3 regions of the Pseudoalteromonas sp. Angola-7 genome follow, and region 3 is predicted to be linked to each of the others. Evidence: predicted binding sites of a transcription regulator. Region 3 holds the regulator's gene; each other region holds the start of a gene.
The links. The regulator MetJ, encoded in region 3, represses methionine synthesis genes. The targets are predictions, from matches to a motif close to TAGACGTCTAGACGTCTA.
Positions count from the first base shown of each region.

Region 1: metA (homoserine O-succinyltransferase) is a predicted target of MetJ. The motif match lies at 4,606-4,623, and genes of this name have one in related genera.
Region 2: metK (methionine adenosyltransferase) is a predicted target of MetJ. The motif match lies at 3,133-3,150, and genes of this name have one in related genera.

Region 1 is NZ_JAQREL010000002.1:371,403-379,343, forward strand. It holds gene metH (methionine synthase) at 1-2,511, opposite strand, end outside; gene PSH50_RS04295 (homocysteine S-methyltransferase family protein) at 2,520-3,593, opposite strand; gene metA (homoserine O-succinyltransferase) at 3,583-4,530, opposite strand; gene ettA (energy-dependent translational throttle protein EttA) at 4,764-6,437, shown strand; gene PSH50_RS04310 (PilZ domain-containing protein) at 6,557-6,913, shown strand; gene PSH50_RS04315 (histone deacetylase) at 6,976-7,884, shown strand.
Region 2 is NZ_JAQREL010000003.1:99,774-107,714, forward strand. It holds gene raiA (ribosome-associated translation inhibitor RaiA) at 1-205, opposite strand, end outside; gene PSH50_RS05425 (pyrimidine/purine nucleoside phosphorylase) at 384-698, opposite strand; gene tkt (transketolase) at 956-2,947, opposite strand; gene metK (methionine adenosyltransferase) at 3,252-4,403, shown strand; gene PSH50_RS05440 (hypothetical protein) at 4,712-5,254, shown strand; gene PSH50_RS05445 (5-formyltetrahydrofolate cyclo-ligase) at 5,274-5,870, shown strand; gene rpiA (ribose-5-phosphate isomerase RpiA) at 5,908-6,561, shown strand; gene serA (phosphoglycerate dehydrogenase) at 6,571-7,800, shown strand; gene PSH50_RS05460 (ATP-binding protein) at 7,939-7,941, shown strand, end outside.
Region 3 is NZ_JAQREL010000005.1:189,630-197,570, forward strand. It holds gene metL (bifunctional aspartate kinase/homoserine dehydrogenase II) at 1-368, opposite strand, end outside; gene metB (cystathionine gamma-synthase) at 375-1,622, opposite strand; gene metJ (met regulon transcriptional regulator MetJ) at 1,891-2,211, shown strand; gene PSH50_RS09650 (malic enzyme-like NAD(P)-binding protein) at 2,273-3,514, opposite strand; gene rpmE (50S ribosomal protein L31) at 4,035-4,250, opposite strand; gene priA (primosomal protein N') at 4,483-6,669, shown strand; gene PSH50_RS09665 (SPOR domain-containing protein) at 6,681-7,208, shown strand; gene hslV (ATP-dependent protease subunit HslV) at 7,288-7,806, shown strand; gene hslU (HslU--HslV peptidase ATPase subunit) at 7,818-7,941, shown strand, end outside.

The sequences.
Region 1 (7,941 bases), on a different contig from region 3:
TTTTGCCTCAGGATGTGAGAAATACCAACCCGAAACCGCAGCCCCTGGCCACATGGCGTATGAGCTGGTGAGCTGCATGCCAATGCGTTTTTCGGTATCGAGTAACTGCCAAATTTTCTTTTTCTCGGTGTGCTCTGGGCACGCTGGGTAACCAGGCGCTGGGCGAATACCTTGGTAGTTTTCGCGAATTAGCTCATCGTTACTTAAGTTTTCATCGGCTGCGTAACCCCAATACTCTTTGCGCACTTGTTCGTGCAAGTATTCTGCAAACGCCTCGGCAAGCCTGTCGGCAACCGCTTTTACCATTATTTTATTGTAGTCATCTTGCTTGGCATCGAACGCGTCGGCTAGGTCGTCTTCTTCTAAGCCGCCCGTTACTGCAAACGCGCCAAAGTAATCAGGTGTGCCTTTTGGCGCAATGTAGTCGGCTAAACAATAGTTAGCAAAGTCGGTTTTTTCGGTTTGCTGGCGTAAATGGCATGAGGTAGTTAACAGCTCTTTGCGGGTTTCGTCGGTGTAAATTTTTATGTCATCACCCACGCGGTTTGCAGGGAATAAACCAATTACACCTAAAGGTTGCAAAGCACCTGACTTTTCAAGGTCGTCGAGCATGTCGTTAGCGTCTTTAAACAAGCTACGTGCTTGCTCGCCAACGACTTCATCGTCCATTATGCGTGGGTATTTACCAGCGATTGACCACGTCATAAAGTATGGGGTCCAATCTATGTATTTACGTAAAGTCGCAATTGATACATTTTTAAATTCGGTCACGCCCAGCTTTTTAGGCACGGGTGGCGTGTAGTTATCCCAATCAAGCTTGGCGGCGTTATCTCGGGCGCGCTGTATGGTAACGGGTTTTGAACGTGGCTTTTTGCGCGCTTGTTGCTCGCGTACTTTTTCGTACTCGGCTTTAGTTTTTTCTAAAAAGGCCGGTTTTAGCTCCTTAGATAATAAGCTCGATACCACGCCCACCGCACGGCTGGCGTTATTTACATACACTACGCCTTTGTCGTACTGCGGCTCAATTTTAACGGCAGTATGCGCTTTAGAGGTAGTTGCACCGCCAATCATAAGGGGTAATTCAAAGCCTCGGCGGGTCATTTCTTTGGCTACGTGTACCATTTCATCAAGCGATGGGGTAATTAAACCCGAAAGGCCGATTATGTCGGCTTTTTCGTCAATCGCGGTTTGCAGTATTTTTTCAGCAGGTACCATTACGCCTAAATCGATTACTTGGTAGTTATTACATTGCAGTACTACGCCTACAATGTTTTTACCAATGTCGTGCACGTCGCCTTTTACGGTTGCCATAACTACTTTACCGTTAGTGGCACCTTCTTCTTTTTCGGCTTCTATGAATGGGTCTAGGTAGGCCACTGCTCGCTTCATTACGCGGGCCGATTTAACAACTTGCGGTAAAAACATTTTACCTGCGCCAAATAAATCCCCTACCACGTTCATGCCATCCATTAATGGCCCTTCAATTACGTGAATAGGTTTATCGGCGGCAGCTCGGCACTCTTCCGTGTCTTCATCTATAAAGGTGGTAATGCCTTTTACAAGGGCGTGCTCTAGGCGTTTTTCAACAGGCCATGTGCGCCACTCTAAATCTTCTACGCGTTCGGCTTGTGCCATGCCTGAAAACTTAGGGGCTATTTCTACTAAGCGCTCACCTGAACCTGGGTCAGTGTTAAGGATTACATCTTCTACGGCTTTGCGAAGTTCCTCGGGGATGTCGTCGTAAACCGCAAGTTGCCCTGCGTTTACAATACCCATATCCATACCCGCTTTTATCGCATGGTATAAAAACACCGAGTGAATCGCTTCACGTACGGGGTTATTACCTCTAAACGAAAACGAGACATTAGACACCCCGCCCGACACTTTACAGTGCGGTAAGTTTTGTTTAATGCGGCGTGTGCCTTCTATAAATTCTACTGCGTAGTTGTCGTGTTCTTCTATACCGGTGGCTACAGCAAATATATTAGGGTCGAATATAATATCCTCCGGCGGAAAACCTATTTCATCGACTAAGATTTTGTAGCTGCGCTCACATATTTCGTACTTTCTATCTGCGGTGTCGGCTTGGCCTTCGGTGTCAAACGCCATAACAACAGCGGCTGCACCAAAGCGTTTAATAATTTTAGCTTGGCGCTTAAATGGCTCTTCGCCTTCTTTAAGCGATATTGAGTTAACAATCGCCTTGCCTTGAATACATTTAAGCCCTGCCTCTATTACATCCCATTTAGAGGAGTCGACCATAATAGGCACTTTAGATATATCGGGCTCTGATGCAATTAAGTTTAAAAACTTAATCATGGCCGCCTTTGAGTCCAACATGGCTTCGTCCATGTTTATATCAATAACTTGGGCGCCATTTTCTACTTGTTCGCGAGCAACATTAAGAGCTGTTTCATAATCTTCTTCCATGATTAAGCGTTTAAACATGGCAGAGCCGGTTACGTTGGTACGCTCACCAACATTGGTAAATACTGCAATTTGCTGTGTCATGTTGGCTCCTAGTTTAAGTTACAGGCTTCAAGGCCTGATAAACGCATGCGTATATCAAGCTCTGGTAATGGGCGAGGTTTAACCCCTTCAAGCCCTTTGGCAAACGCACGAATATGCGCAGGCGTAGTACCACAGCAACCACCAACAATATTTATAAAGCCCGATTTACCCCAATCTATAATCTCGGCGGCCATGTCCTCTGCTTCTAGGTCGTACTCACCAAATTCGTTAGGTAAACCCGCATTAGGGTGCACTGAGGTAAAGGTTTCGCACACGCGCGAAAGCTCTTCTACGTATTGGCGTAGTAAATCGGGGCCAAGGGCGCAGTTAAGGCCAATCGAAATAGGTTTTATATGGCGAATAGAGTTATAAAATGCTTCGGTTGTTTGCCCCGAAAGCGTACGTCCTGAGGCATCGGTAATGGTGCCCGAGATCATTACAGGTAATGTGCGCCCTGCTTGATCAAATGCTTCTTCTACTGCGAATGAGGCTGCTTTTGCATTGAGGGTATCAAATATGGTTTCAATAAGTATTAAATCAGCGCCGCCTTCCATTAATGCAAGAGTAGACTCAACATACGCAGTAACCAGCTTATCAAAGGTAATATTACGATAGCCTGGGTCGTTTACATCTGGCGAGATAGAACAAGTTTTAGAGGTTGGCCCTAACACACCGGCTACATAGCGTGGCTTTTCTGGGTTTTTAGCAGTGAACTCGTCACATATTGCGCGTGCAAGTTTGGCCGACTCTAGGTTTACCTCACGGCTTATGCTTGCCATGTCGTAATCTTCCATCGAAATGGTGGTTGAATTAAAGGTATTGGTTTCAATAATATCTGCACCGGCGGCTAAAAAGCTGCGGTGTATATCAGCAATTAACTCGGGCTTGGTAAGGCTTAATAAATCGTTATTGCCTTTTATTAGCACGTGCCAGTCTTTAAAGCGCTCACCGCGGTAGTCTTCTTCTTCAAGCTTGTGAGTTTGGATCATAGTGCCCATTGCACCATCTAAAATTAAAATACGCTGTTTTAGCGCAGCGCTTAATTCGCTTTGCTTATTTTTGTTTGGCACGTTATTCGGCATAGTTGTTAGTCCTCACATCTTGGCTAACTAAATTAATATCATAAGGTGTAGTTTGGTACACGTAGTAATTTAACCAGTTCGAAAAAAGCAAAAAGGCATGGCTTTGCCACGTTTTTGACGGCTTTTTACTTGCATCGTTATTTGGAAAATAGTTTTCGGGTTTTGGCGCGTCTGGGCTTTTTTGTAAATCGCGTTCGTACTCTGCTTTTAATGTGTCGGCATCGTATTCTGGGTGGCCGGTTATAAACACTTGGCTGCCCGACTTATTTTTCATTAAGTAAGCACCTACTTTTTCAGAGCCTGCCAATACCACTATATCGTCGCAGGCGTTTATTTTATTTATATCAATGTGGCCATAACGTGAGTGCGGCACTAAAAAGGTATCGTCGAAGCCACGAGTAAGTGCTCCGTGATCAAAATAACACTGGTGGGTAAACACGCCACAGAGTTTATCTTCTTTTAAATCACGCTTTAAATTGTAACGATGATACAACGCCGCATGCGCCGCCCAGCATGAGTAAAGTGTGGAAGTAACGTGCTGCTCTGCCCAATCAATAATCACTTTTAGCTCATCCCAGTAGGCTACATCGTCGTATTCAAGGTGTGCTAGTGGCGCGCCGGTAACAATTAACGCATCGTAGTTATTGTCTTTTACTTCTGAAAAATAACGATAAAAAGTATCTAGGTGCTCTTCTGAATTGCTACTGCTGCGGTGCGTATCTAGGCGTAATAGTTCTACATTTACTTGCAAAGGAGAATTAGCAAGCAAACGAATAAACTGTACTTCGGTTTCTACTTTATTAGGCATTAAATTTAAAATAGCCAAACGCATTGGGCGAATTTCTTGCGTTTTTGCACGGCTTTTTGGCATTACAAACACGTTTTCTTCACGTAAACGGGCAATAGCCGGTAGCTCGTCTTTCACTGTAATTGGCATATTTTTACTCCTACTCATAAAAACCGAGAATTTATACGCTCTCATTATGAACAGAATGCTAAAAATATCAACCTCTAGATGTATAGATGTCTAAATGAAATTTATTCATGGTTTTATACTTTGCTAACAAGTGTGCTTTAGCGCTTTAAAACCCGCCATTCGTTGACTGTTTCACCCGTGAGCCACTACAATACAACATTGAAATTTTTATTATTATTTGAAGGCTTTCCTCCATGGTTTTACCTGATAAGTTTATATTCTCGATGAGTCGAGTATCTAAAGTTGTGCCACCTAAGCGCACAATTTTAAAAGATATTTCGTTGCACTTTTTCCCTGGCGCTAAAATTGGCGTGCTAGGTTTAAATGGTGCTGGTAAATCTACATTACTTCGCATTATGGCCGGTGTTGACCAAGACTTTGAAGGTGAAGCTCGCCCTCAACCGGGTACTAAAATTGGTTACTTACCGCAAGAGCCAGTACTGGATGAAAGCAAAACAGTACGCGAAATAGTTGAAGAAGCTGTTGGCGAAGTAAAACATGCCCTTAACCGCCTTGACGAAGTGTACAACGAGTACGCAATGGAAGACGCTGACTTTGACGCCCTAGCAAAAGAGCAAGGCGAGCTTGAAGCGATTATTCAAGCGCACGATGGTCACAACATCGATAACGTTTTAGAGCGCGCTGCCGATGCACTTCGTTTACCTGAGTGGGATGCTAAAATTGAGCACCTTTCAGGTGGTGAGCGCCGCCGTGTTGCTATTTGTCGTTTATTACTCGAAAAGCCAGATATGCTTATTCTCGATGAGCCTACTAACCACTTAGATGCTGAGTCGGTTGCTTGGCTTGAGCGCTTCTTACACGATTACGAAGGCACTGTTGTGGCGGTAACGCATGACCGTTACTTCCTTGATAATGTAGCTGGCTGGATACTAGAGCTTGACCGTGGTGAAGGTATTCCATGGGAAGGTAACTACTCTTCTTGGCTTGAACAAAAAGATGCGCGCTTACAACAAGAACAAAAATCTGAAAAAGCACGTCAAAAATCAATTGCTCAAGAGCTTGAGTGGGTACGTTCAAACCCTAAAGGTCGTCAAGCTAAGTCTAAAGCGCGTATGGCGCAGTTTAGCGAGCTACAGCAGTCTGATTACCAAAAGCGTAACGAAACTAACGAGCTATTTATTCCACCTGGTCCGCGTTTAGGCGACCAAGTGCTTGAAGTTAATAACTTACGTAAGAGTTTTGGCGATCGTGTTTTAATCGACGATTTAAGCTTTAGCATGCCAAAAGGTGCCATTGTGGGCATTATTGGTGCCAATGGCGCGGGTAAATCAACCCTATTTAAAATGCTAAGTGGCGAAGAACAACCAGATAGCGGCAGCATTAGTGTAGGTGAAACTGTAGAGCTTGCAACGGTTGATCAGTTCCGTGGCAATATGGACGAAAGCAAAACCGTATTCCAAGAAATATCTGACGGTCAAGACGTGCTAAAAATTGGTAACTTTGAGTTCCCAAGCCGTGCATACGTTAGCCGCTTTAACTTTAAAGGTAACGATCAGCAAAAGTTTGTAAAAGACTTATCCGGTGGTGAGCGTAACCGTTTACACCTTGCTAAGCTTTTAAAAGCCGGTGGTAACGTAGTACTACTGGATGAGCCAACCAATGACCTTGATGTTGAAACACTTCGCGCACTTGAGAACGCTATTTTAGAGTTCCCAGGCTGTGTAATGTGTATATCGCATGACCGTTGGTTCCTCGACCGTATTGCAACGCATATTTTAGATTACCGCGACGAAGGCCAAATTAACTTCTTCGATGGTAACTACACTGAATACGAAGAATGGCTTAAAAAGACCTTAGGCGCAGAAGCTGCACAACCTAAGCGTATTAAGTACAAAAAAATTGGTTAATTGTTAACTGATATAACAAACCCTGCATTTATGCGGGGTTTTTTTATGCCATTTTTTATCGCTATGCGCTATTTCCCGCTATGCTTGATTTAAATATTACAATAAAGGCAATTCGTTTTATGGAAAATCGACGTCAGTTCTCGCGTATTCTTTTTTCAACCGCGGCCCAATTAGAATTTGCAGGAGAGAGCTACCCATGCAAATTACTTGATGTATCTTTACATGGCGCACTCATTACTAAATGCGCGGCGTTTAGTGGCACCAAAAATAGCGAAGCCACCTTGCGCTTTACCTTGCCACAAAGCGATATAGAAATAAAAATGGAGGTGCTTATTTGCCACATAGAAGATGAACACATCGGTCTTAATTGCCACCATATTGATATAAACAGTATTACCTATTTAAAACGATTAGTTGAACTTAATTTAGCCGATGAACAATTACTTCATCGCGAGCTTGCCTCATTGATTGAATAGCAGCAATAGACTCCCTTAGTTAAGTTTATTACCATAGCGCAAACTTTATTATTGATACGGTTATGCGCCTAAACCCTCACTTACCTTTGGTCTATCACAGTAATTATTCGTTTAGCTTTGATCCTAAGCACCGATTTGTAATGAGTAAATTTGCTCATTTATACGAGCAGGTTAAAGGTTTAGGCATTGCAGGTAATAATTTAGTTGAGCCTATTTTGGGCTCCCCCGAGCCACTTGAACTGGTACACTGCGAAAACTACATTCACGACTTATGGCATAACCGCCTAGACGAAAAAGCCATGCGCCGTATTGGCTTACCTTGGTCGCAACCGCTAATGAACCGTACATTCACCGCACCACAAGGCACGTTACAAACTGCACGCTTAGCATTAAAGCATGGCTTAGCCTGTCATTTAGCAGGCGGTACGCACCATGCACACACTGATTTTGGCTCAGGTTTTTGTATGGTGAACGACTTAGCCTTTACCGCGCAAACATTAATTCAAAGCAATGAAGTGACCAACGTGCTCATTTTTGATTTAGACGTACACCAAGGCGATGGCACAGCTGCAATGCTTGCGCATCAGCCGTATGCGTATACCTGCTCTATACACTGCGAAAAAAACTTCCCGTTTAAAAAATCCCCCAGCGATTTAGACATCGGCCTTGCTAATAATATGCAAGACGCAGAATACTTAGGCATTGTGGATGACACCCTGCAGTTTTTATTAAAAGAACTCAACCCCGATTTAGTCCTATACGATGCCGGTGTAGATATTTGGCAAGACGATGGCTTAGGTAAACTAGATATAAGCTGGGACGGCATTAAACAGCGTGACCATTTAGTGTTTAAGCGCTGCCTTGAACATAACACCGCTATTGCCAGTGTTATTGGCGGCGGTTACGACAGAAACCATACGCGTTTAGCAAAGCGCCATGCAATAGTGATTGAGCAGGCCGCTGGTTTTTAATGAAATGAAATAACTTAATTCACGTTCTTATTAATATTAAAAAAATAATAAGAACGA
Region 2 (7,941 bases), on a different contig from region 3:
CTTCGTTTTCCCCTTTTACCGATATACGCGCACCTTCGTAATTTGTGCTAATTTCTGCTTGGATTTTGTGATGCTCTTTAGACAATATAATGTCGAGTGCGATAAGTGATGGAAAGTGGCTCTCGATTTTTGAAAACTTTTCGTTGATATGCTCTCTAATAGAGTTAGTAACGTCTACATGGTGACCAGAAAGATTAATTTTCATAGGGTATCCTTTTATTTGTTACCTCATAAATAGTATTGGGGGCTATTTAGATTAACACAAGGAAAAAGCACTGATTTTTGAAATTAAATTGTTACTTAAACTGATTTAAATTATAAGTTGTGCAAAGTTTATGCAAAGCCCATAAAATATGGGCTTTCAGACGTCTAGCCTTTAGCGTTTAGTCTGTGTACGAACAGCAATAGTCAGCAAAATCACTCACTTTTACTTTAAAGCTAACATTGGCATCAACATTAAATGATTCGCCCGCCATAAATGTTTTCCACTGCGTTTCGCCAGGTAATAAAATGTCCCACTGGCCGCCTAATAGCTCCATGAGTTCTTTTTTACTGGTATCAAATACAAATTCACCTGGTTGCATAAAACCTAGCGTTTTGGTTGTGCCATCGTTAAATACCACGGTACGGCTTGATACTTTACCGTCAAAATACACGTTCGCTTTTTTAATTACGCTTACATTTTCAAACTGAGACATCCTCACTCCTGTTGTATTATTTTATTTAATCGGCCACCACCTTGCCTGATAGGTCATAGCCTTGCAAGAAAAGCGCTGTGAAAATTACTCATCTGAAATTAAAACTCAAAAGGCTTTAAGCCAAAAAAGTACTACGTATTTCAAGCAGTGTGATTCAAGTATCTTAAGGCTACTACGCCACTTTATAACTCAGTTAGCAAACAAAAAAGCCCGCCCTGTTTTACACAGGGCGGGCTTTTAAATATTAAAGCTAACTATTAAAACAGTTCGTTTGCTTTATTTACAATGTTCTCTACTGTAAAGCCAAAGTGCTCAAACAGCTCACCAGCAGGTGCCGACTCACCAAAGGTAGTCATACCTACTACTGCGCCATTTAGGCCCACGTACTTGTACCAGTAATCAGCAATACCAGCTTCTACTGCTACGCGGCGTGTAACGGCTGCCGGTAGTACGCTTTCTTTGTACTGTGCGCTTTGCTCTTCAAATACATCAGTACATGGCATAGATACAACACGTACCTTTTTACCTTGGTTGCGTAGCTCTGTTGCAGAGTCTTGTGCTAGTTGCACCTCAGAACCTGTTGCAATAATAATTAGCTCTGGCTCGCCGTCACAGCTAAGGATGTAACCACCCTTTTTAACATCAGCTAATTGCTGAGCGTCACGCGCTTGTTGCTCAAGGCCTTGGCGAGTAAAGATAAGTGATGTAGGACCGTCTTTACGCTCAATAGCTTGTTGCCATGCTATTGCCGACTCAACTTGGTCACACGGGCGCCAGTTGTATAAGTTTGGCGTTAAACGCATGCTCGCAATTTGCTCTACCGGTTGGTGAGTTGGACCGTCTTCACCTAGGCCGATTGAATCATGCGTGTATACAAAAATGCTTGGTTGCTTCATTAGTGCAGCCATACGTACCGCATTTTTTGCGTATTCAACAAACATTAAGAACGTTGCACCGTAAGGAATAAAGCCTTTATGAAGGGCAATACCATTCATAATTGCCGACATACCAAACTCACGTACACCGTAGTAAACGTAGTTACCGCTTGCATCGTCTGCAGTTAGCCCTTTAGAGCCATCCCAAATTGTTAAGTTTGATCCAGCTAAATCGGCTGAGCCACCCATGAATTCTGGTAATAACGGGCCAAATGCATTTAATGCATTTTGCGACGCTTTACGAGATGCAGGGTTTGCAGGGTTTGCTTGTAGTTGCTCTATGTACGCTTGAGATTTTTCAGCCCAATCGCCTGGAAGTTCGTTATTAATACGGCGCTTATATTCAGCTGCAAGCTCTGGGAATGCCTTTGCGTATGCTGCAAATTTTTCGTCCCAGCTAGATTCAAGCTGTTGACCTTTTTCTTTGCTATCCCACTGTGCGTAAATATCATCAGGGATTTCAAATGCACCGCCAGACCAGCCTAAAAATTCGCGAGACGCTGTAATTTCGTCATCACCTAATGGCGCGCCGTGACAATCGTGGCTACCAGATTTATTAGGTGAACCGTAACCAATCACTGTTTTACAACAAATTAGTGATGGTTTGTCGGTAACACTTTGAGCCTCTGCTATTGCAGCACTAACAGCATCGCTGTCGTGGCCATCAACGTCACTTATTACATGCCAGCCGTACGCTTTAAAGCGTGCTGGTGTATCGTCGCTAAACCAACCTTCAACTTCACCATCGATTGAAATACCGTTGTCATCCCAAAAAGCCACTAACTTGCCAAGGCCTAATGTGCCAGCAAGTGAACATGCTTCATGAGAAATACCTTCCATTAAACAACCGTCACCCATAAATGCATATGTGTAGTGATCAACAATGTCGTGGCCTTCACGGTTAAATTGTGCAGCAAGCGCTTTTTCAGCAATCGCCATACCTACCGCGTTTGTGATCCCCTGACCTAGTGGACCCGTAGTAGTTTCAATTCCCGGTGCATAACCGTACTCAGGGTGGCCTGGCGTTTTAGAATGCATTTGACGGAAGTTTTTAATTTCATCAAGTGGTAAGTCGTAACCAGTTAGGTGCAATAGAGAATAGATAAGCATTGAACCGTGGCCATTTGAAAGAATAAATCTGTCACGGTCAGCCCACTCTGGATTAGTTGGATTATGCTTTAGATAATCGCGCCATAATACTTCTGCGATATCGGCCATGCCCATAGGGGCTCCAGGGTGGCCAGATTTGGCCTTTTGTACTGCGTCCATTGACAAGACGCGAATAGCATTTGCAAGTTCTTTGCGAGATGGCATGAATTCTCCTACCTTTATGTGTATTTGCGCGGGTACTTATGTGTTCGTTAATACCCTTAAGTAACTTAAGAGCTGTTATAGCAACCATTCTTACTTAATGTGGGTGCACTGTGCAATTAAAAACCCCATAAAAATGGGCTATTATGAATATTTTTTAAGACCAAAAAGTTATTACTCATTTTATTTAGACGTCTAGGCGTAAAAACACTATGCAAGGTGTTTTGTTTTAGATAAAATACGCCCCTTAATTTTTTAGCGCTAATACCGACGTTTGTGAAGCGCAATATTTGTGAGCAGAAATACAATGGCAAAACATTTATTTACTTCTGAATCTGTTTCTGAAGGTCATCCGGATAAAATCGCCGATCAAATCTCTGATGCGGTACTTGATGCTATCCTAGAGCAAGACTCTCATGCCCGTGTTGCGTGCGAAACTTACGTAAAAACCGGTATGGTTATGGTTGGTGGTGAAATTACCACTAGCGCATGGGTTGATATTGAAGAAATTACACGTAAAACAGTACGTGAAATTGGCTACACGCATTCAGACATGGGTTTCGATGCAGACTCGTGTGCAATTTTAAACACAATTGGTAAGCAGTCTCCTGATATTAACCAAGGTGTTGACCGTACTAGCCCAGAAGAACAAGGTGCTGGCGACCAAGGCTTAATGTTTGGTTATGCATGTAACGAAACAGAAGTACTAATGCCTGCGCCAATTACTTACTCGCACCGTTTAGTACAGCGCCAAGCGCAAGTACGTAAAAGCGGCGAGCTTAACTGGTTACGCCCAGATGCAAAATCTCAAGTAACTTTTGCATACGAAAACGGCAAGCCTGTAGGTATTGATGCAGTTGTACTTTCTACTCAGCACGCTGAAGAAATTTCGCAAAATGACTTAGTAGAAGCCGTGATGGAAACCATCATTAAGCCGGTACTTCCTGCCGAGCTTATTACTAGCGCGACTAAATTTTTCATTAACCCAACGGGTCGTTTTGTAATTGGCGGACCAATGGGCGATTGTGGTTTAACAGGTCGTAAAATTATCGTAGATACATACGGTGGTATGGCACGTCACGGTGGTGGTGCTTTCTCAGGTAAAGATCCATCAAAAGTTGACCGCTCAGCTGCATACGCTGCACGTTACGTAGCTAAAAACGTAGTGGCTGCAGGCCTTGCTGATAAGTGTGAGCTACAAGTATCTTACGCAATTGGTGTAGCAGAGCCTACCTCTATCAGCGTTGAAACCTTTGGTACAAGCAAGCTTGAAGAAGGTCGTTTAATTGAGCTTATTCGTGAGCACTTTGACCTACGCCCTTACGGCTTAATTCAAATGCTTGATTTAGAGCGCCCAATTTACCAACCAACAGCGGCATACGGTCACTTTGGTCGTGACGAATTCCCATGGGAACGTACAGATAAAGCAGACGCACTTCGCGCAGCTGCTGGCCTTTAAGCCAAAATGCATTAAATAATAAACGGCCCTTTTAAGGGCCGTTTTTATATCTAAAGCAAAGGCTAATTATACTATTTATATCAATTGCATTAATTTAGTTGTTTATCGTAGCACCCAATAAATAGTGCAATAACAAAGGAATTTACGGCGTACAGTTATTTTATATAAATAATTTTAACGCAATCAGTGCGCTCTTTAATACGCTAAACTAATCGTGTTTTGAATTAAATTGGTATTAGCTAGCCCTCGAATTTCGTACGGTTTTAGGTATATACTCTTTGCATAATAAAAGCTTAAGGGATAAGTAAATGGCCAATAATTTTCGCGTTATGTTTGTAGGACTCGCCGAGGGCACTGAGGCTAAAACGGCCTGCGTTAATTTAGCAAGTAAGCTAAAAACGTCTGAAGATAAAGTAACTCAGTTTTTTAATGGCAAAGCACTCTTTGCACCTAGCAATAAAGACAAAGCCTTAAAGCAGGCCAAATTACTGGCAAGCCTAGGCATTAAAAGTAAGTTACAAGCCACAGGTGAGCTACCCACTCAAAGCCCTAGCGCAGCTAGTCAGCGTGATGAACGGATTTTTGATGCCCTTGATTACATAACGAGCAGCCTGATCCGCCTAGAAGAAAAACTAGAAGAGCTAGAACAAAGGCTTCCAACCAATGAGCTAAAAAGCCCTACAGACGAAAGCGATGACTGGCAAGAAGATGATCTTATGCTTGACGAGCAGCTCGATGAACCCGTTAAAACGCGTAGCAATACTTTGTTATATTCACTGATTGCCACTGCCGTTTTACTACTTATTGTGCTTGCTGTTTACTTAGCTTTTCCTGATTTAGTGTCTAATTAATCAAAGGTGCGTAATTACAATGAGCAATAAACGTACACACATACGCCAATCTATTCGCCAATTACGCAATAATCTATCAAAAAAACAGCAAGAAAAAGCCGCGGCACAGCTAAAGTTGAATTTTACTCAACAGCTAAATAGCGATAAAACAGCTTCAAAAAAACAAATAGCCATTTACTTTAGTAACGATGGAGAATTAGATACCTCATTGTTAATTAATGAGTTATGGCAACAAGGCCACACCCTTTACTTACCCGTTATACACCCATTTAATGGGGCTACTTTGCTGTTTCAACGCTATGAAAAAAACTCACCCATGAGGGCAAATCGCTATGGTATCTTGGAGCCTAAGCTGAACTGCTCTCAAATATGCCCATTAACTGATTTAGATTACTTACTGATGCCACTTGTAGCATTTGATAATCAAGGTAACAGATTAGGAATGGGGGGTGGATTTTACGATAAAACACTGGCGCAATTACACGCTTACAATTGGCAAAAACCGCAACTTATAGGCTTAGCACACAGCTGCCAAAAAGTAGATGCACTGCCGATTGAATCGTGGGATGTTCCACTTAAAACCATTATTACTCCCGATAAAATTTATCACTGGTAATAAACACCCACTACACATTTGAAATATGAGCATAACAATGACGCAAGACGAATTAAAAAAAGCAGCTGCGTGGGCTGCACTCGAGTTTGTAAAAGAAAACACCATTGTTGGTGTGGGGACAGGCTCTACCGTAAATCATTTTATTGATGCCCTAGGCACAGTAAAAGGCACCATAACGGGTGCGGTATCTAGCTCTGAGGCTTCAACAGCGCGTTTACACGCGTTAGGTATTGAAGTGTTTGAGCTAAACGATGTAGATGCTCTTGATGTATACGTAGACGGCGCAGATGAAATTAATGCCCAAAACGAAATGATCAAAGGCGGCGGCGCAGCACTTACCCGCGAAAAAATAGTTGCAGCCGTTGCAAAACAATTTGTTTGTATTGTTGATGACACAAAATTAGTAGATACATTGGGTGATTTTCCGCTTCCGGTAGAAGTTATACCCATGGCACGCAGCTACGTAGCGCGTGAATTATTAAAACTTGGTGGCGACCCTGTGTACCGCCAAGGCGTAGTAACCGATAACGGTAACGTTATTTTAGATGTACACAATTTAAGTATTAGTAATGCCAAACAACTTGAAACACAAATTAATTCAATTGTTGGCGTAGTTACCAACGGCCTATTTGCGATGCGCGGCGCTGATAAAGTGATTATCGGCACTAAAAATGGGCCACAAATTAAATAGGATGAGGTTATGAGTAAGGTATCGTTAGCAAAAGACAAAATTAAAATTCTCTTGCTTGAAGGTGTTCACCAAAGCGCAGTAGAAACGCTTAAACGTAATGGTTACAGCAACATCGACTACGTAAAAACATCGCTACCTGAGGACGAACTTAAAGAGCGTATTAAAGATGTGCACTTTGTAGGGCTTCGTTCTCGTACTCATATTAACCAAGCAGTTTTAGACTCAGCTGAAAAGCTAGTAGCCATTGGTTGTTTTTGTATTGGTACTAACCAAGTTGACTTAAACTCAGCTCGCGAGCGCGGTATTGCGGTATTTAATGCACCGTTTTCAAACACTCGTTCAGTGGCTGAACTTGTACTTGGCGAAATACTATTACTATTACGTGGTATTCCAGAGCGTAATGCAGCAGCTCACCGTGGCGGCTGGTTAAAAACAGCAACCGGCTCGTTTGAAGCGCGCGGTAAAACGCTCGGGATTATTGGTTACGGCCACATAGGTACACAGCTTGGTATTATGGCCGAAAACATAGGTATGAACGTAGAGTATTACGACATTGAAGATAAGCTCTCTTTAGGTAATGCAACACAAATTCATAACCTAACACAGCTTTTACAGCGCGCTGATATTATTAGTTTACACGTACCAGAAACACCGCAAACTAAAAACCTAATTGGCACAGCAGAACTTGCCGTAATGAAGCAAGGATCAATACTAATTAACGCTTCACGCGGTACTGTAGTGGATATTGATGCACTTGCCGAAGCACTTAGCGAGAAAAAGCTAAGCGGCGCAGCTATTGATGTATTCCCTGTTGAGCCAAAATCTAACGAAGAAGAATTTGTATCGCCACTGCGTGAATTCGACAACGTTATTTTAACGCCGCACATTGGTGGCTCAACCCAAGAAGCGCAAGAAAACATTGGTATTGAAGTAGCCGGTAAATTAGCTAAATACTCAGATAATGGTTCAACTATTACAGCGGTTAACTTCCCTGAGGTTTCGCTACCAGAGCTTGCTAACCGTAGCCGCTTATTGCACGTACACCACAACCGCCCTGGCGTACTTACGCAAATTAACCAAGCGTTTGCCCAGCACGGTATTAACATTGCCGCTCAGTACTTACAAACTGATGAATCAATTGGTTATGTAGTTATTGACGTAGATACCGATCAGTCAGAAGTTGCACTTAAAGAGCTAAGCGCAGTTGAAGGCACTATCCGAGCCCGTATATTGCACTAGGCTAAACCTATTAACTAAAAGTCTTGCTTCACTTACTTTCAGGCGTTTTTTATTTTCAGCAAATATGCCTAATGCTTTTGATTTACAAGTATATTTAATATAAATTAAACTTTGACATGTATTTTTGGGTTTAGCTTTATG
Region 3 (7,941 bases):
GACCACAGCTCACCATGCGCCAGTAAGGCCGCCTCTTGCAACTGCTGCTTGCTGGCTTGCTCCGCTACATCACTTAGCTCTTGCGCTAACACAGCTAAAGCCGTGTGTTTAGCATCGGCTTTTAATAACTCTTCAATTAATGCCGTTTGGTGATTACTCAATTGCAGCAAAATATCAGCAACGGCTTGCTTATCTTGTTGTTGATAACTTTGCCACAGCGAAACCAATGTATCGGTGGTTTTACCCGCAGCAGATACAACCACGCAATCGCCAGGCTGTGTGTGGCCAATAATTATTTTTGCCACACTTTGATAGCGCTCGCCCGAGCTTAAGCTCGAGCCGCCAAATTTATGTACACTTTTTACCATACTCAATCACCACAAAGCTGGATGAGCAGCCTGCTGCTTTACATCACCATTGGCATTGCCTGCAGCTTTACCAACACGCCCTACATTTTTATTTTGCCCAGGTTTCACTAAGTTAAATACACGCTCAAAATCAGCAAGTAGGTCTTCTACATCTTCAATACCGACCGAAATACGAATTAGCGTATCGCCCACACCCGCCTCTAAACGTGCTTGAGCGTCCATACCTGCGTGAGTCATGGTCGCAGGATGACAAATTAAACTCTCAACCCCACCTAACGATTCTGCTAAGCTAAATTCTTTAAGGCTTGTTAAAAACGCCGCGGCATCATTCACATCGCCTTTAATATCAAAACTAACCATACCACCAAACCCAAGCTGTTGGGCTTTAGCAAGCGCATGTTGAGGATGCGATTCAAGGCCTGGGTAGTAAACTTGGCTAACATACTCAGAGCTTTCTAAGTATTTAGCAATTGCCAGGGCATTTTCTTGGTGCTGTTTTAAACGCACATTTAAAGTACGTAAACCACGTAACGTTAAATAGCTATCAAATGGTGCGCCGGTAATACCAATGTTATTGGCCCACCAAGCAAGCTCATCACCAAGCTCTTGTGTAGCAGCAACAACTGCACCGCCTACAACATCAGAATGGCCGTTTATATATTTAGTGGTTGAGTGCACAACAATATCTACGCCAAACTTAATTGGGTTTTGTAATGCCGGTGATAAAAAGGTGTTATCGGCGGCCACTAATGCACCGCACTGTTTTGCTATATCCGTCACGGCTTTAATATCCGTTAGGCGCAGCACAGGGTTACTTGGTGTTTCTATCCAAATTAATTTAGGTTTAATGGTTAAAATTTGTTTTAGGCTTTCTGGTTTAGTTAAATCAAGCACTTTAAGTTTAAGCAAGCCGCGCTTTTCTAACGACGTAAATAAACGGTAGCTGCCGCCATAACAATCGTGAGGAATAACCAATGTATCATCGTTATTTAATAACTGTGTGGCTAAGTGCACTGCTGCCATGCCCGTAGCAGTAATAATTCCGCGTGCGCCACCTTCAAGTTCTGCTAGAGTGTCAGCTAAAATATCGCGATTAGGATTACCACTGCGTCCATAGTCGTATGCGCGCTTAGTATCAAAATCGGCAAACGAATAAGTCGTCGATAAATAAATTGGCGGTACAACGGCGCCATGATGTTTATCGGCATCAACCCCATTTCGAACAGCAATGGTTGCTTTGTTTTTTTCGCTCATATTCGTCACCTGATTAATTTGGATGTTTAGACGTCTAAAAGAGTAAGTTATCCATTATAATAAGTCAAAGCTTTTAAAGCTCTAGATGGCTAAAAATAACAGACGCGTAAAACTTCAAGAAAGCTGTATTTACTATTACAGCCAGCTTATTAAGATAGATTGCTATCTATTATTTGACTATCTTTTTTAAAACGATAGAATTTCACGCATATTTACACGCTTTTTACGCCGTGTGAGAAATTAATAATCTGAGGCAACGATACATCTTATGGCTAAATGGAATGGTGAGTATATTCACCCATACGCAGAACACGGGAAAAAATCAGAGCAAGTTAAAAAGATCACCGTTTCGATCCCGCTAAATGTATTAAAAGTATTAACTGATGAGCGTACACGTCGTCAAATAAACAACCTGCGTCATGCAACAAATAGCGAGTTACTATGCGAAGCGTTTTTGCATGCCTTTACAGGCCAGCCATTACCTAATGATGATGACCTACGTAAAGATAACGCAGAAAAAGTACCTGAAGAAGTTAAAAAAATAATGCAAGAAATGGGTTTAGAAGTGCCTATTTTAGACGAAGAATAAAACGTCTTTTTAAACAAAAAAACCTCAGCATGCTGAGGTTTTTTTGTTTAAGCGCTATATATTACGCCATATAATTTTCCGGTAAGTCAATTTGTGCTACGCCCGATTCAACAGCAGCAATAGCAACCGCCTTGGCTATACGTGGTAATAAACGCGGGTCCATCGGTTTAGGAATAATGTAATCTGCACCAAATTCGAGCTTTTCTACACCCGCTGCTTTTAATACTTGCTCAGGCACTGGCTCTTTAGCAATACTACGAATAGCTTCAACAGCGGCTATTTTCATTTCATCGTTAATTGCGCTTGCACGTACATCAAGTGCACCACGGAAAATAAACGGGAAACATAAAACATTATTAACTTGGTTAGGGAAATCAGAACGCCCCGTTGCCATAATTAAGTCTTTACGAGCACTGTGCGCAAGCTCAGGTGCAATTTCAGGATCTGGGTTTGAACATGCAAACACCACTGGCTTATCGGCCATTAGTTTTAGATCTTCAGGTGCAAGTAAGTTAGGACCCGATACACCTACAAACACATCAGCATCAGCAATTACATCTTGTAGAGTACGTTTATCTGTATTGTTAGCAAAAAGCTGTTTGTATTCGTTTAAGTCATCGCGGCGAGTATGAATTACCCCTTTGCGGTCTAGCATATAAATATGTTCGCGCAGTGCACCACACTTAATTAACAGCTCCATACAAGCAACCGCTGCAGCGCCAGCACCTAAACATACAATAATGGCATCTTCTATTGATTTGCCCTGCACTTCTAAGGCGTTAAGCATACCTGCCGCAGTTACAATAGCGGTACCGTGTTGGTCATCATGAAAAACCGGAATACTGCAACGCTCAATAAGTGCTTTTTCAATTTCAAAACACTCTGGCGCTTTAATATCTTCTAAGTTAATGCCACCAAACGTATCGGCAATATTAGCCACTGTATTTATAAAGTCTTCGGTGGTGCGATGCTTAACTTCAATATCAATAGAATCTAGGCCAGCAAAACGTTTAAATAAAAGCGCTTTACCTTCCATAACAGGTTTAGAGGCTAATGGCCCTAAATTACCCAAACCTAAAATTGCCGTACCATTACTGATCACCGCAACCATATTACCTTTACCGGTATATTTATATGCATTGGCTGGGTCTGCTGCAATTTCGCGCACAGGCTCTGCAACACCAGGGCTGTATGCTAATGCTAAATCTTGCACCGTTTCGGCTGGTTTTGTTAGCTCAATGCTGATTTTGCCTGGAACGGGGTGAGAGTGGTAGTGTAATGCTTGTTCACGAAAATCTGACATAACGCGATGGTATCCTGCAATTTAAGTTAAGTGAGAGGGAGTATGGGGCTAAGATACTCTTATTATTTTTAAATTCCAAGCAATATCAGGTCTATCCTGTTATATGCTATATCCGTTAATTTTAAGTGATTTATCAGCAACTTCGCTAAAAGTTATCAATATTAAACAAATAAAAATTCATTCAAAAAGTGCTTTTTCAGGTTCATTTTGCCCTGCCAGTATTTTTGTAAAATAGCAGAATAGTAAAATAGTAAAATGCACCAATATGGCGCGTTTATCACCGTTAAAAACAAATATCGCCACGATAAGCACTTTTAGCAGCTTGGTTAAAAATTAACGTATAAAAAATATAGAGAAGAATTGTGAGTTTGTCTGCAAAGGTTTATGCATATTCAGAATAAGAACAGGAAATAGTTATGCACACGTAGTACGGCAACAATCGGTGATTTTTTAGTAAAAATGATGAATTTTAGGCACAAAAAAAGCACCCGAAGGTGCTTTTTTTACTAAACAGCAATAATTACTTCTTGCTGCTAAGTGCACCGAAGCGCTTGTTGAAGCGATCAACACGGCCGCCAGTGTCTAAAATCTTTTGCTTACCAGTGTAAAACGGGTGACACGCAGAACATACGTCTAAGTGAATGTCTTTACAAAGAGTAGAACGAGTTTCGAATTTGTTTCCGCATGAACATGTTGCAGAAATTGCTTCGTACTTAGGGTGAATACCTTCTTTCATAGGAACCTCTAGTTAAGGCCGCATCGCTCTCCAAACCCGAAGTCTGGCACCATACGTCGTTAAAACAAATTTATAGGCCGCGGATTTTATCCAACTAGCTTGCCCCGCACAAGCTTTAATTACGCTTTTTGCCAAAAAAGTAACCAACCAGCGCTACCACATCCATTTGTATGTAGGTTTTTAGCCTTATTTTTAGTACATTAAGCTATTACCCTTTATCACATGAGTTGTTATGCGTTTTGTTGAAGTTGCTATTAAAGTTCCGTTACCACGCACCTTTGATTATAAAATAGATGAACAACTCATCTCGCCCTCGGCGCCTATTATGCCAGGGATGCGTGTTTTAGTGCCTTTTGGCAATCAAAAGAAAGTAGCGGTTGTTCTTGCACTTAAAACGCATACCGACGTACCAGATAACAAAATTAAAGCGGTTACTGAGGTTATTGACCAAACCCCTATTTTATCATCACAGCATTTAGAACTGCTTAGCTTTACTGCACGCTATTATTGCTACCCGCTCGGCGAAACCATACACATTGCGCTGCCAGGTGCGCTTCGCCAAGGTGAAAACCCAGATAAAACCAGCATTAACATGGTTAGCCTTACCGAAAAAGGCGCAAAGGTTCCATCGTTAAAAGCGAAAACTCAGTTAAATTTACTAAAGCAACTCGCGCAATCGGGTAAGTCGTCGGTAACCGAGCTAAAAGCGCTCGGCTTTAGTAAAAAAACAATAGATGCCCTAATAGATAAAGAGCTTATAACCCAAAGCATTGAGCATGATAATCAATGGCAAAGCGTTGCGCCCACAGTCGGCACTAAGCCAGTACTTAATAAAGAGCAAGCCGTAGCGTGCACTACAATAAATCAAAGTGTTGGCTTTAAGAGCTTTTTATTAGAAGGTGTGACAGGCAGTGGTAAAACCGAAGTGTATTTACAATGCCTAGAAGAAGTCCTTAAACGTGGCGAGCAAGCCTTAGTATTGGTGCCTGAAATAGGCTTAACGCCACAAACTGTTAACCGATTTCGTCGTCGCTTTCCCGATACGCCAATTATGCTATGGCACTCTGCCCTAACCGATAACGAACGCTTGCAAACATGGCGTTTTTGCGAAAAAGGCAGCTGCGCAATTGTAATAGGTACCCGTTCGAGTATTTTTCTACCTTTTTTAAAGTTAGGAATGATAGTGGTTGATGAAGAGCATGACTCTTCATTTAAACAGCAGGATACCTTACGCTACCACGCACGCGATTTAGCCGCTTATCGGGCATTTCAGCACAAAATACCGCTTATTTTAGGCAGTGCCACCCCTGCGCTCGAAACACTGTACAAAGCTATAAACAACAAATACCAACTTTTAAGCCTTACAGAGCGCGCACAAACTGCGACCGATAATCAGTTTATGTTGCTCGATATGAAAGGCCAGCCTGACCAAGCGGGTATTGCACACGCAAGTCTTGCCACTATGCGCCAACATTTAAACCGTGGTAAGCAAGTTATGGTGTTTTTAAATCGTCGTGGCTTTTCTCCTACGCTAATTTGTCACGAATGCGGCTGGCTGAGTGAGTGTAATCGCTGCAGCACCAGCGCAACCTTTCATAAAGCCATTGGCCAAATGATTTGCCACCACTGTGGTGAGCAACACCCAGTACCTCACCAGTGTCCTGATTGCGGTAGCACACAAATTTTTCCAAACGGTAAAGGCACCGAACAAATTGAAGAATTTTTATCGAGTGAATTCCCCGATACACCCGTAACCCGCATCGACCGCGATTCAACCCGCCGTAAAGGGAGCCTAGAAAAAGCCTTAGAGGAGATAAACCAAGGCGGGGCGCGTATTTTAGTGGGCACACAAATGTTGGCTAAAGGTCATCATTTTGCCGATGTTAGCTTAGTGCTTATATTAGATGTAGATAGCGGCTTGTACTCGTGCGATTTTAGAGCCACAGAGCATTTAGCCCAGCTGGTAACTCAAGTTGCTGGGCGCGCGGGTCGCTCTGGTGAGCCAGGCCAAGTATTACTGCAAACTCACTTTCCTGAACACCCTTTATTACAAGACTTAGTAAATAATGGCTACCAAGATTTTGCCCGCTTTGCTTTAAGTGAGCGTGATGATGCCGACCTTCCACCCATTACTAATATGGCTATAGTTAGAGCACAAGGGCACAGTATTAAGCTCGTTGTCGATTTTTTGACGGATTTGGTTCCTGTTAACAGTGTATCTGGTATACAATTGCTCGGTCCAATTCCTGCCCCACTAGAAAGAGTGGCGGGTATGTACCGGTTTCAATTGCATATTCAAGCGCAAGACCGCAAAGTATTGCATCAGTATCTTGCGCAAATGGTCGACTATTTAAGCACCAGCAAACTTGCACAAAAAGTGCGCTGGAGTCTTGATGTTGACCCTATAGACATGATTTAGGTTAAAGCCAAATGGCACAGCACGATTATATTAATAAAAAACCAGCGGGTAGAAAAAACACCAAGCAAGCCCCTGCTAAAAAACCATTTCCTATACTTTTAGTTGTTATTACTGTTTTGCTTGTAGGCGGCTTTGCTTACGGCTTATGGTTTATTAAAAATAACGCCGACCCTGAGCTTGTTGAGCAGCAGGCGCACCCTAAAACAGCTGAAAAAGTAGAATTAGCTAAACCTCGCGCTCCTAAGTTCATTGAAGAAATTAAAGAGCACGAGATCCAAGTTGAAGTAAGAGAAATTGAGCAAAAAGGCCCCTATGTTATGCAGTGTGGGTCGTTTAGAACACACGCACAAGCCGAAACCCTCAAAGCTAAAATTGCCTTTGCGGGCTTAATTTCTGAAATTAAAAAGACCACAGGTACTAATGGTGTTTGGTATAAAGTGCGTTTAGGCCCTTATAAAACAAAGCGCCAAGCCGAAAGCGACAAAAACAAACTCAAACGAGTGCATGTTGTTAGCTGCGGAATTTGGGGCTGGACTTGAAATTAGTCCATTCACCCATATAACCTCATCATAATCGTTTTTTACAAGCTGCCCCCGCAGTTTGATGATGAGGAATAACATGACCACTATCGTAAGTGTACGCCGCGACAATAAAGTAGTAATTGGTGGCGACGGCCAAGTTTCACTTGGTAATACCGTAATGAAGGGCAACGCCCGTAAAGTTCGACGCCTTTATAATGGCAAAGTAATTGCTGGTTTTGCCGGCGGTACTGCTGATGCCTTTACCCTTTTCGAACGCTTTGAAAGCAAACTAGAAATGCACCAAGGTAACCTCACTAAAGCCGCTGTAGAAATGGCCAAAGACTGGCGTAGCGACAGAGCTTTACGCAAGCTTGAGGCACTCCTTGCGGTTGCAGATGAAACTGCTTCACTAATTATCACCGGCAATGGTGATGTAGTGCAGCCAGAAAACGATTTAATAGCCATTGGTAGCGGTGGTAACTTTGCTCAATCAGCAGCCACTGCCCTATTAGAAAACACCGATTTAAGCGCTCGCGATATCGTAGAAAAAAGCCTGACCATTGCTGGCAACATCTGTGTATTTACCAACAACTTCCAAACAATCGAAGAATTATAATAGGACCCATTATGTCTGCTATGACCCCAAGAGAAATTGTACACGAGTTAGATCAGCATATTATTGGTCAAGCTAATGCTAAAAAAGCCGTGGCTATTGCCCTGCGTAATCGCTGGCGCCGTATGCAACTAAACG